Regions from separate parts of the Thiogranum longum genome, predicted to be linked through region 1. Evidence: predicted binding sites of a transcription regulator. Region 1 holds the regulator's gene; the other holds the start of a gene.
What was found. Region 1 encodes FNR, which switches genes on or off when oxygen is low (the NO sensors DNR and NnrR bind a similar motif). Its sites were predicted from a motif close to TTGATNTANATCAA; they were not measured.
Positions count from the first base shown of each region.

Region 2: a site for FNR is predicted at 2,703-2,716, ahead of DFR30_RS04145 (nitrite reductase). Genes of this name have one in related genera too.

Region 1 is NZ_SMFX01000001.1:2,905,444-2,910,555, reverse strand. It holds gene ccoN (cytochrome-c oxidase, cbb3-type subunit I) at 1-901, opposite strand, end outside; gene DFR30_RS14155 (OmpW/AlkL family protein) at 973-1,617, opposite strand; gene fnr (fumarate/nitrate reduction transcriptional regulator Fnr) at 1,732-2,499, opposite strand; gene hisB (imidazoleglycerol-phosphate dehydratase HisB) at 2,648-3,241, shown strand; gene hisH (imidazole glycerol phosphate synthase subunit HisH) at 3,284-3,928, shown strand; gene hisA (1-(5-phosphoribosyl)-5-[(5-phosphoribosylamino)methylideneamino]imidazole-4-carboxamide isomerase) at 3,967-4,695, shown strand; gene hisF (imidazole glycerol phosphate synthase subunit HisF) at 4,761-5,112, shown strand, end outside.
Region 2 is NZ_SMFX01000001.1:829,098-834,209, reverse strand. It holds gene rlmD (23S rRNA (uracil(1939)-C(5))-methyltransferase RlmD) at 1-66, opposite strand, end outside; gene DFR30_RS04155 (3'-5' exonuclease) at 63-836, opposite strand; gene DFR30_RS04150 (NosR/NirI family protein) at 1,071-2,669, shown strand; gene DFR30_RS04145 (nitrite reductase) at 2,781-4,505, shown strand; gene DFR30_RS04140 (hemerythrin domain-containing protein) at 4,568-5,035, opposite strand.

The DNA of each region.
Region 1 (5,112 bases):
CACGAAGTTTATGCCAGGCGCCCGACAGCGTCATAATGCCGTTGATCATGCCACCCCATGAAGGGGCGAGCAGAATCAGCGAGAACACCATGCCCAATGATTGTGCCCATACCGGCAATGCCGTGTAGTGCAGATGATGCGGGCCGGCCCACATATACGTTGAGATCAGGGCCCAGAAGTGTACCACCGACAGGCGATAGGAATACACAGGGCGCCCCGCCTGTTTGGGGACGAAGTAGTACATCATGCCGAGGAATCCGGCCGTCAGGAAGAAACCCACAGCATTATGTCCATACCACCACTGCACCATGGCGTCGATGGCACCCGGGTAGACCGAATAGGATTTGGTCAGGCTTACCGGTATCTCGGCACTGTTGACCAGGTGCAGAACTGCGACGGTCAGGATAAATGCACCATAGAACCAGTTCGCCACATAGATATGCTTGACGCGGCGTTTCATGATGGTACCGAAAAATACGATGGCGTATGACACCCAGACCACAGTGATGAGAATATCAATGGGCCATTCCAGTTCTGCGTATTCCTTGCTGGTGGTGATACCCAGTGGCAGGGTGATAGCAGCCAGAACAATCACCAGCGTCCACCCCCAGAAGGTGAATGCTGCCAGCTTGTCAGAGAACAGCCGCGTCTGGCAGGTGCGCTGCACGACATAATATGAAGTCGCAAACAGCGCCGATCCACCGAAAGCAAAAATGACGGCATTGGTATGCAGTGGGCGCAGGCGGCTGAAGGTTAACCAGGGCAGATCCCAGCTTAACTCCGGCCATACCAGCTCGGCGGCGATAAAGACGCCGACCAGCATGCCGACGATGCCCCATACGATAGTCATCACGGTAAACTGGCGCACAACCTTGTAGTTGTATGTGGTCTGTGAGTCCATGGCGTTTCCTGTTATGAGAGAAAGATTGGACAAAAGCAGGCGTGACGGTTTTCGCCACGCCTGCTGTTACTTCAGAACTTCTTGCCGACACCCAGCATGAAGACCCAGGGATCGATATCAACATCTGCCTTGCCGGCGGCAGACGAATCCGCGGTGGTACCAATCCTGGCATACCACACCTGGGCGCTGATGAGGGTGCCGTTACCGATGTCGTAATCCAGACCGGCCTCAGCAGCAAGGCCGAAGCTGTCATCGAGATCAAGCTGCGTACCACTCAGTGCGCCATTGGTGTTTTCATCCCAGAAATAAGTGTAGTTGATGCCTGCGCCGACGTAAGGGTGCAGGTTGGAACCGGAGTTGAAGTGATACTGCAGCGTGACAGTGGGAGGTAATGCCTTGGTGTCGGCAACCTTGCCTGTACCCGCCAGAGCACCCTTGTCACCCTTGATATCGACGGTAAATGGCCAGACACCAAGCAGACCTACACCAAGGTTATCAGTGAACATGTAAGTGAAAGAGACGCCGAGCGTATCGGAATCCTCGACACTGACAGTGGTGCCGGGGAGTCCGGAAAAATCATCGGCATCATCATTCGGCGCCAGGTGCGCCCAGCCGACCCGGGCGACAAAATCACCGGTTTCATAGGCCATGAGTGGCATGGAAGCAAAACTGCTGACCAGTACTGTACCGATCATGGCGTTCTTCAAGGTACCCATCGTTGTACTCCTCTGTAGACATGCGGGGTTGAGGTGTACTTTGCGTGAGTGCCGGGTGAGCGGCATTGATTCAGATCAAAACAGCATTAACTTCGTGGCTGTGGCGGGAGAGGATCAGGTGCGGGAGACAGGGTTGTCAGCGTCGCAGTTGGCAGATGAGAACTGGCACAGACGATCACGATCCAGAAGTTCGATATGCCTGCGCTCGACTTTCAGCAGGCCTTCGTTCTGGAAGCGGGTAAACAATCGGCTGACAGTCTCCAGCGCCAGTCCAAGGTAGTTTCCAATGTCGCCGCGTGACATGGTCAGGTTGAACTGGGTGGAGGAAAAGCCGCGTCGCCTGTAGCGATTGGACAGGCTGATGAGAAAGGCAGCAAGCCTTTCTTCAGCGGAGCGCTGGCCCAGTGCCAGCATGCTTTGCTCGTCATCATGAATTTCCTGACTCATGACGCGTAACATCTGGCGTTGCAGGTCGGGTAGCTGAGTGCTCAGTGCTTCGAGTTGATCAAAGGGGATTTCACAGACGCTGGTGGTTTCCAGGGCCCTGGCTGTCAGTGGGTGATTGTTGTGGGCAATGGCGTCCAGTCCAACCAGTTCGCCGGGTAGTTGAAAACCCATTACCTGCTCCTGGCCATCCTCGGATGTTGCGAAGGTTTTCAGTGAGCCGGAACGTACGGCGTACAGCGCGCGAAAGCGATCACCGACTTTAAACAGGTGGTCCCCACGCGCCAGCGGCCGCTTGCGGTCGATAATGGCATCCAGCTGCTCCATATCGTTTTTATCAATACCCACAGGGAGGCAGATTTCATTCAGGCTGCATTCCTGGCAGGCAACCGTAATCTCTTTCAGGGAGACGACTTTTTCCTGTTTTCGAGTGGGCATGGCACGACCTGCTGGATGGTTTGTACGCATTATGTGCAAAACGACACACTGTCGGCAACTATATTATATGAGTAAAGAATGGTTCTCTAACTGTGCGATTTCAGATAGGATTCAGGTCAATCCGATCAACTGTAACGAAATCCTGACCATGACGGCGAGAACAGCGCAGATTCAGCGCGATACCCTGGAAACACAGATTGGTGTAAAGCTCGATCTGGACGGCTCCGGCAATTCTGAATTTGATACGGGTGTGCCCTTTCTGGAGCACATGCTGGACCAGATCTCCCGCCACGGCCTGCTGGATATAGCCATACAGGCAAAAGGGGATTTGCACATCGATGCCCACCACACTGTGGAAGATATCGGAATTGCACTGGGACAGGCCTTTAATGAGGCCCTGGGTGATAAAAAAGGGATTCGTCGTTACGGGCACGCGTACGTACCGTTGGACGAGGCCCTGTCGCGCGTGGTCATTGATTTTTCCGGTAGACCGGGGCTGGACTATCACGTCAATTTTGCGCGCGGCCGTATCGGTGATTTTGACGTGGATCTTTTTCATGAGTTTTTTCAAGGCTTTGTGAATCATGCCAAGGCAACAGTTCACATTGATTGCCTGCGTGGCGACAATGCACACCACATCGCCGAGACGGTCTTCAAGGCATTCGGGCGCGCCGTACGCATGGCGGCCGAGGCAGACCCGCGTATGGCGGGTATAATGCCTTCCACCAAAGGGAGCCTGTAGCCGGGAAAATCCCGCCGCACTGCCGGCAAGCATCTGTCCGCCATGTCCAGCATCGCTATCATTGACTATGAAATGGGTAACCTGCACTCCATTGCCAAGGCAGTGGAGCATGTCGCGGGAGAGACCAGGGTGCTCGTCACCTCCGTGCCAGAGAAGATTCTGGCAGCTGACCGGGTCATTTTCCCCGGTGTTGGAGGAATCGGGCACTGCATGGAATCTTTGCTGAGGCGCGGACTTGACCCGGTGATCCGTGAGGTGGCGGCCTCCGGGAAGCCGTTGCTGGGGATTTGCCTGGGTATGCAGGCCATGCTGGAACGCAGCGAAGAAAATGGCGGCATAGATTGCCTGGGTCTGATCAAGGGCGAAGTGCGACGTTTCAGCGACTCGCTCAATGACAACGGCGTAAAGCTCAAGGTGCCACACATGGGCTGGAACCAGGTGCACCAGCAGACGCATCCGCTGTGGCAGGATATTGACCAGGACAGCCGCTTCTATTTTGTCCACAGCTACTATGCCATACCTGCCGAGTCCGCTGACTGCGCAGGCGTTGCGGATTATGGTGGTGAATTTTGCTGTACGCTGGCCCGTGAAAACCTGTTTGCGGTACAGTTCCACCCGGAGAAGAGTCAGCATGCCGGGTTGACGCTGCTACGAAATTTCAGCCGCTGGGATGGGCGGGATAGTTAGATTTGTATGATGTTTATCAATGATATGAGGGTGGGAACATGTTGCTGATTCCGGCAATCGACCTCAAGGATGGCAAGTGCGTACGTCTGCGTCAGGGTCGAATGGAAGATGAAACAATTTTTGCGGACGATCCGCTGGACATGGCGAAGCGCTGGGTTGATGCCGGTGCGAAGCGTTTGCACCTGGTTGATTTGAACGGTGCATTTGCCGGTCAGCCAGTCAATGCCGATGTGGTGCATCGCATTGCCGAGGCATTTCCCGAGGTGCCAATTCAGGTTGGCGGCGGCATTCGCGACGAGGACACGGTGCAATTATACCTGGACGCCGGTGTGCAATACGTCATTATCGGCACCAAGGCCGTCAGTGCGCCACACTTTATTAATGATCTGTGCCTGGAGTTCCCCGGGCATATTATCGTCGGCCTCGATGCAAAGAATGGCAAGGTAGCCATCGACGGCTGGTCGAAACTTTCCAACCATGATGTCATCGACATGGCGCAACATTTCGAACGTGACGGCGTGGAAGCCATTGTGTATACCGATATCAGTCGTGACGGCATGATGCAGGGGGTTAATGTCGAGGCGACAGCGAAACTGGCGTCAGAAATCAGTATCCCGGTTATCGCTTCGGGTGGCATCAGTAACCTCGATGACATCAAGGCGATTCAGGCTGTCGCAGATGAAGGCATTATGGGTACGATTATTGGTCGGGCGCTGTATGAAGGTACGGTTGACCTGGCTGAAGCGCAGAAGCTGGTCGACGGGTAGTGCAGGGTTATGCTGAATAAAGGTGTTACTTCCTGCGCCGCTGTGACGCAGTCCGGGCACTGATTGTGGCACTGGCAAAACGCATTATTCCCTGCCTGGACGTGGACAACGGCCGTGTCGTCAAGGGCGTGCAGTTTGTTGATATCCGTGATGCCGGTGACCCGGTAGAGATCGCCCGACGCTACGATCAGGAAGGTGCAGATGAAATTACCTTCCTGGATATCACCGCCAGCCACGAACAACGCGATACTATGGTGCACGTGGTCGAGAAGGTGGCTGGCGAAGTTTTTATACCGCTGACCGTTGGCGGTGGCATTCGTGAGACAGCAGACATTCGCCGCATGCTCAATGCAGGCGCTGACAAGATAGCCATTAACACGGCTGCTGTATTCAACCCTGACTTTGTGCGCCAGGCCG
Region 2 (5,112 bases), 2.1 Mb from region 1:
CATGGATTCGACCGTGACCCGCACCGGGTAGTTGGGCAGTTTGGGTTTTCTGCGACGTTTACTCATGGCTGCCAGTGTTGCAGAAATTCAGTAAAGTGCGGCTTGTCTTCCTGCACCAGTGTTTCCCGCAGCAATTCCAGCTCCTGCTCGTAGGCCTTGTGCGTCAGGTGGCCGCGGATCAATTGAAAACGCAGGTAAACCAGCCAGGTGTTCAGCACATCGGTTTCGCAATAGTTGCGGATTCCCTCGACCTCGCCGGCGTGAAAGGCGTCCCATACTTTCGCACCGCTCATCCCCATCTTGCCGGGAAAACCCAGCATGGTCGCCACCTCGTCGAGTTTGGCACTGGCCCGCATCTGGTAGCCGGCCAATACATCCATCAGGTCAGTATGACGCGCGTGGTAGCGACTGAGGTAGTTATTCCACTTGAAATCCCGGTCATCTTCACCGGTATCCCAGTAGCGCGGCGCCTGCACGCCGTGTAATAAGGAACGATAGTGCAACACGGGCAGGTCAAATCCACCGCCGTTCCAGGACACCAGGGTGGGCGTAAACTTCTCTACACCATCAAAAAACCGCTGTACCAGTTCCGCCTCACCGGCATCCGGCTCACCCAGTGACCAGACCTTGAGCTTGTCCTTGTGGCGCAGCACGACGGAAATGGCGCAGATCCGGTGCAGGTGCAAGGGCAGAAATTCACTGCCGGTGGCTTGCTGGCGCAGGTGAAACATGGCCTTGGCGACATCGGCATCATCAAGATCGGGCAAGTCATACAGCTTGCGGCCACTCTCGATGTCCGGAATGGTCTCGATATCGAAAACAAAGATATTATTCATACGAGGGTCGGCAAGCTCTGTTGCCCGCTTCCTTTATGTGACCGGTTACTTCCAGCAGGCCTGCCATTATAAGGCCAAATTCATACTTGCGGTAATCAGCGCCGGTTACCCGGGTGCCGGAGTCAGCTTGACCTAAATCAATGACAGGAGTGGCCGGCCGGCGCTTAAGATAGCCATTAATGATTGACACACACCAGTCAAGGGAGTGTGCTACGGATGGTTTTTTCATAACTCATGCTGAATTCACCAGTAATACATCATCGAGCACAGCTGTTTTACCGGCAGTTCGTCGCTGTTCCAGCCTGGCTGGCTGGCTGCTTGCTGCTGCTGGCGGCTACGATCAGTACCGCTTTCGCTGACCCTGTAGACGACCTGGCCCGAACCTTTTTCCCGCAGGCAGACCAGGTCGGTGAGTTCCAGGGTGATCCACTCGCGGCACCGGTCTACAAGGGTGACCGCCTGCTGGGCTACGTACTGCGCACCACAGACATTGCAGCCATCCCTGCCTATTCCGGAAAACCGATCACCCTGCTGGTCGGCCTCGGACTCGATGGCCGGATTACCGGCCTTCAGATCATCAAGCACTCCGAACCCATCCTGGCCGCCGGCATCTCCGAGAAGCAGCTGAAACACTACGTTGACCAGTACCGTGGAATATCGGCCCGCAAACGGGTCAAGCTGGGAGGCGTGGAGCGAAAGGGTTACGTGACCATAGACGGAATTACCGGTGCGACCATTACGGCCATGGTCATGAACGCAACCGTAATGAAAGCGGTCAACAAGGTTGCCCGTTCACGTGGAATACCCGTGCCGACCAGTGGCTCAGCGTCGACAGCGCCGGTGGTCGCGCCTGCTGCCGAGGCAACAGAAAACCACCCGGCCCCGGCCTGGTGGATGGGTGCGACCCATGAGCCTTTCTGGGTCTCCGTATGGCGTGTACGCCTGTGGCAGATCACGGTACTGTGTGTCGCACTTGGCGTGCTGGTTTTTATACTGTTGTTCCAGGACTGGCTGACCCGGCGACCAGCACTGCTGAAGTACATCCGTACCGGGTACCTGGTTTTCACCCTGTTTTTCATCGGCTGGTACAGTCTGGCACAGCTTTCAATTATTCACGTGTTGACTTTTATCAATGCCATTCTGCATCAGTTCAGCTGGGAAGCCTTCCTGGTCGATCCCCTGATATTTATTCTGTGGGGTTTCGTGGCACTGACACTACTGCTGTGGGGACGCGGTGTGTATTGCGGCTGGCTGTGCCCGTTTGGCGCCCTGCAGGAATTGATCAGCAAGATAGCCCGGTGGCTGAAAATTCCTGAGTATCACTTTCCGCCAGTTGTACATGAACGCCTTACCGCACTGAAATATATTATTTTTGTGGCACTGTTTGGCCTGTCCCTGCAATCCATCGGCTACGCCGCCATGGCCGCCGAAGTGGAACCTTTCAAGACCGCGATTGTGTTGCACTTCAACCGGGATGGTGTGGTACTGGGCTATGCCCTTGCCCTGCTTGTTATAGCGGCTTTCAACCGCAAGTTTTACTGCAAATACCTTTGCCCGCTTGGCGCGGCACTGGCCATCCCGGCACCCCTTCGCATCTTTGACTGGCTGCGACGTCGCAAGGAGTGTGGCCGACCCTGCCAGATCTGTGCCCGGCAATGTGAAGTCCAGGCGATACGGCCAACCGGCGAGATCAACCCCAATGAGTGCCACTACTGCCTGGATTGCCAGGTAACGTATTGGGACGATCACAAGTGCCCGCCACTGTCGGAAAAACGTATCAGAAGGGAGAAAAGTAAAGCGGCACTGGAACGCATCAGAGGCATGGAGAAATGATGCTTGTGCAGCCGATGCTGTTTCACCGGTCAATTGATATAGATCAAGGCCTGCAATATTGATCTATGTAGGATGCCTGCAGTAAGTCAACCTGAAGAAAGGGAGAGAACGATGGACAGATCAGCAGTTTCCCGTATTGCGGCCATGAGCGTGCTTTTGCTCAGCTCGCTTGGCGCACATGCCAAGGATTCCGAACACCCGGGAACCACGCCGGGAGAAATGCGCTACAAGGGCGCACCTGTTCCGGAACAGATGCAGTCAAAAGATGTGATCACCCCCGGCGCCCCTGCCCTGACAGAGGCAGAATTTTCCAAGGCCAAGAAGATCTACTTCGAGCGTTGTGCCGGTTGTCACGGTGTACTGCGCAAGGGCGCGACCGGCAAACCGCTGACCCCTGACATTACCCGGCCCAAGGGTCTTGATTACCTGAAAGTGTTCATCAACTTCGGTTCCCCGGCCGGTATGCCGAACTGGGGATCATCGGGTGCGCTCTCGCCTGATGAAGTCACACTCATGGCCAAGTATCTTCAGCACGAGCCTCCGATTCCGCCTGAGTTCGGCATGAAAGAAATGAAGGCGACCTGGAAGGTGCTGGTTGACCCGGAGAAACGTCCGAAGAAGAAGATGAACAAGTACAATCTGGACAACATCTTCTCGGTGACGTTGCGTGATGCCGGACAGATTGCACTGATTGATGGTGATACGAAAAAAATCATCAACGTGATCGATACCGGTTATGCGGTACACATCTCGCGTTATTCAACTTCAGGACGTTACCTGTTTGTGATCGGGCGCGATGCCAGGGTCAATCTCATCGACCTGTGGATGAAGAAGCCTGATAACGTGGCCGAAATCAAGATCGGGCTCGAAGCGCGTTCCGTGGAGACCTCCAAGTACAAGGGCTATGAAGACAAGTACGCCATTGCCGGCGCCTACTGGCCACCACAGTATGTCATCATGGATGGCGACACCCTGGAGCCGCTGAAAATCGTATCCACCCGCGGCTACACGGTTGATACCCAGGAATACCACCCGGAACCACGCGTGGCTGCCATTGTCGCCTCTCACGAGCACCCCGAGTTTATCGTCAACGTGAAGGAAACCGGCAAGGTACTGATGGTCAACTACGAGGATATCAACAACCTCAAGGTCACCACCATTGGTGCAGCACGTTTTCTGCATGATGGTGGCTGGGACTCCACGCACCGTTACTTCCTGACAGCGGCCAACAAATCGAACAAGATTGCAGTCATCGACTCGAAGGAAGACACGCTGACAGCCCTGGTCGATGTCACCAAGATCCCGCATCCGGGTCGTGGCGCCAACCTGAGTGATCCAGAGTACGGTCCGGTCTGGGTAACCAGTGCACTGGGTAATGATCATGTCACCATGATTGGTACAGATCCGGTGACCCACAAGAAAAATGCCTGGAAAGTGGTACGCACCCTGAAGGGCCAGGGCGGTGGTTCCCTGTTCGTGAAATCACACCCAAAATCAAAGAACCTTTGGGTTGATTCACCACTGAACCCGGACAGCAAGATCAGCCAGAGTGTCGCCGTGTTTGACGTGGACCACCTCGACAAGGGCTATGAGGTCCTGCCGATTGCTGAATGGGCCGGTATCAAGGGTGACGGACCGAAACGTGTTGTTCAGCCTGAGTACAACAAGGCCGGTGACGAGGTCTGGTTCTCGGTGTGGAGCGGCAAGGAGCAGGAATCCGCCATCGTGATCGTGGATGACAAGACCCGCAAACTGAAGAAGGTGATCAAGGACAAGCGTCTGGTTACACCGACCGGCAAGTTCAACGTGTATAACACCATGCACGATATCTACTGATCCGGCTTGCGCTGAAACAGACGGGAAGGGGAGGTCACTCCCCTTCCCGTTTTTTTATGCGTTCAGATATCCCATTTCCTGTCTGATTTCGACATATCGAATGTATCGAGCTGCTGTGAAATTTCTTCCCGGCTGGCGTCCAGTATATGACTGGCCATGGGTAAAAAGAAATCCTCCTCCTTTTCATGATGTTTGATCATCCGGTCTTCCAGCCGAGTCATACAATCCAGAACAAGGTCCGAGTTCCTGGACTTGATGACCTGCGCCATGTCCGTAACAAGACGGACGATGTCATCATGCTCCTCCCGAAGGGCCACTGTCGGTCCCTGGGGAGCATGGCTTGCCGCTTCATAGGCGGAGTACAGCACTTCCTCTTCCAGGGCCATATGGCGCTTCAGGTGGGCAACCATTTTCATGAATAGCACGTCAGTTGTCTGCCAGTCCTCGACTTCAATCGCTTCCATACAACGGGAAATGAGATTCTCGTACAGTGAATGTTCGTGTGTCAGCCAGTTGTCTGTGCTGCCCATGGAGCCCCCTCCCGTAATTGCATGGTGCTATAAGAATCCCCCGGGCCGGACGAGTCAAGGGGACGGCCGCGAACCTC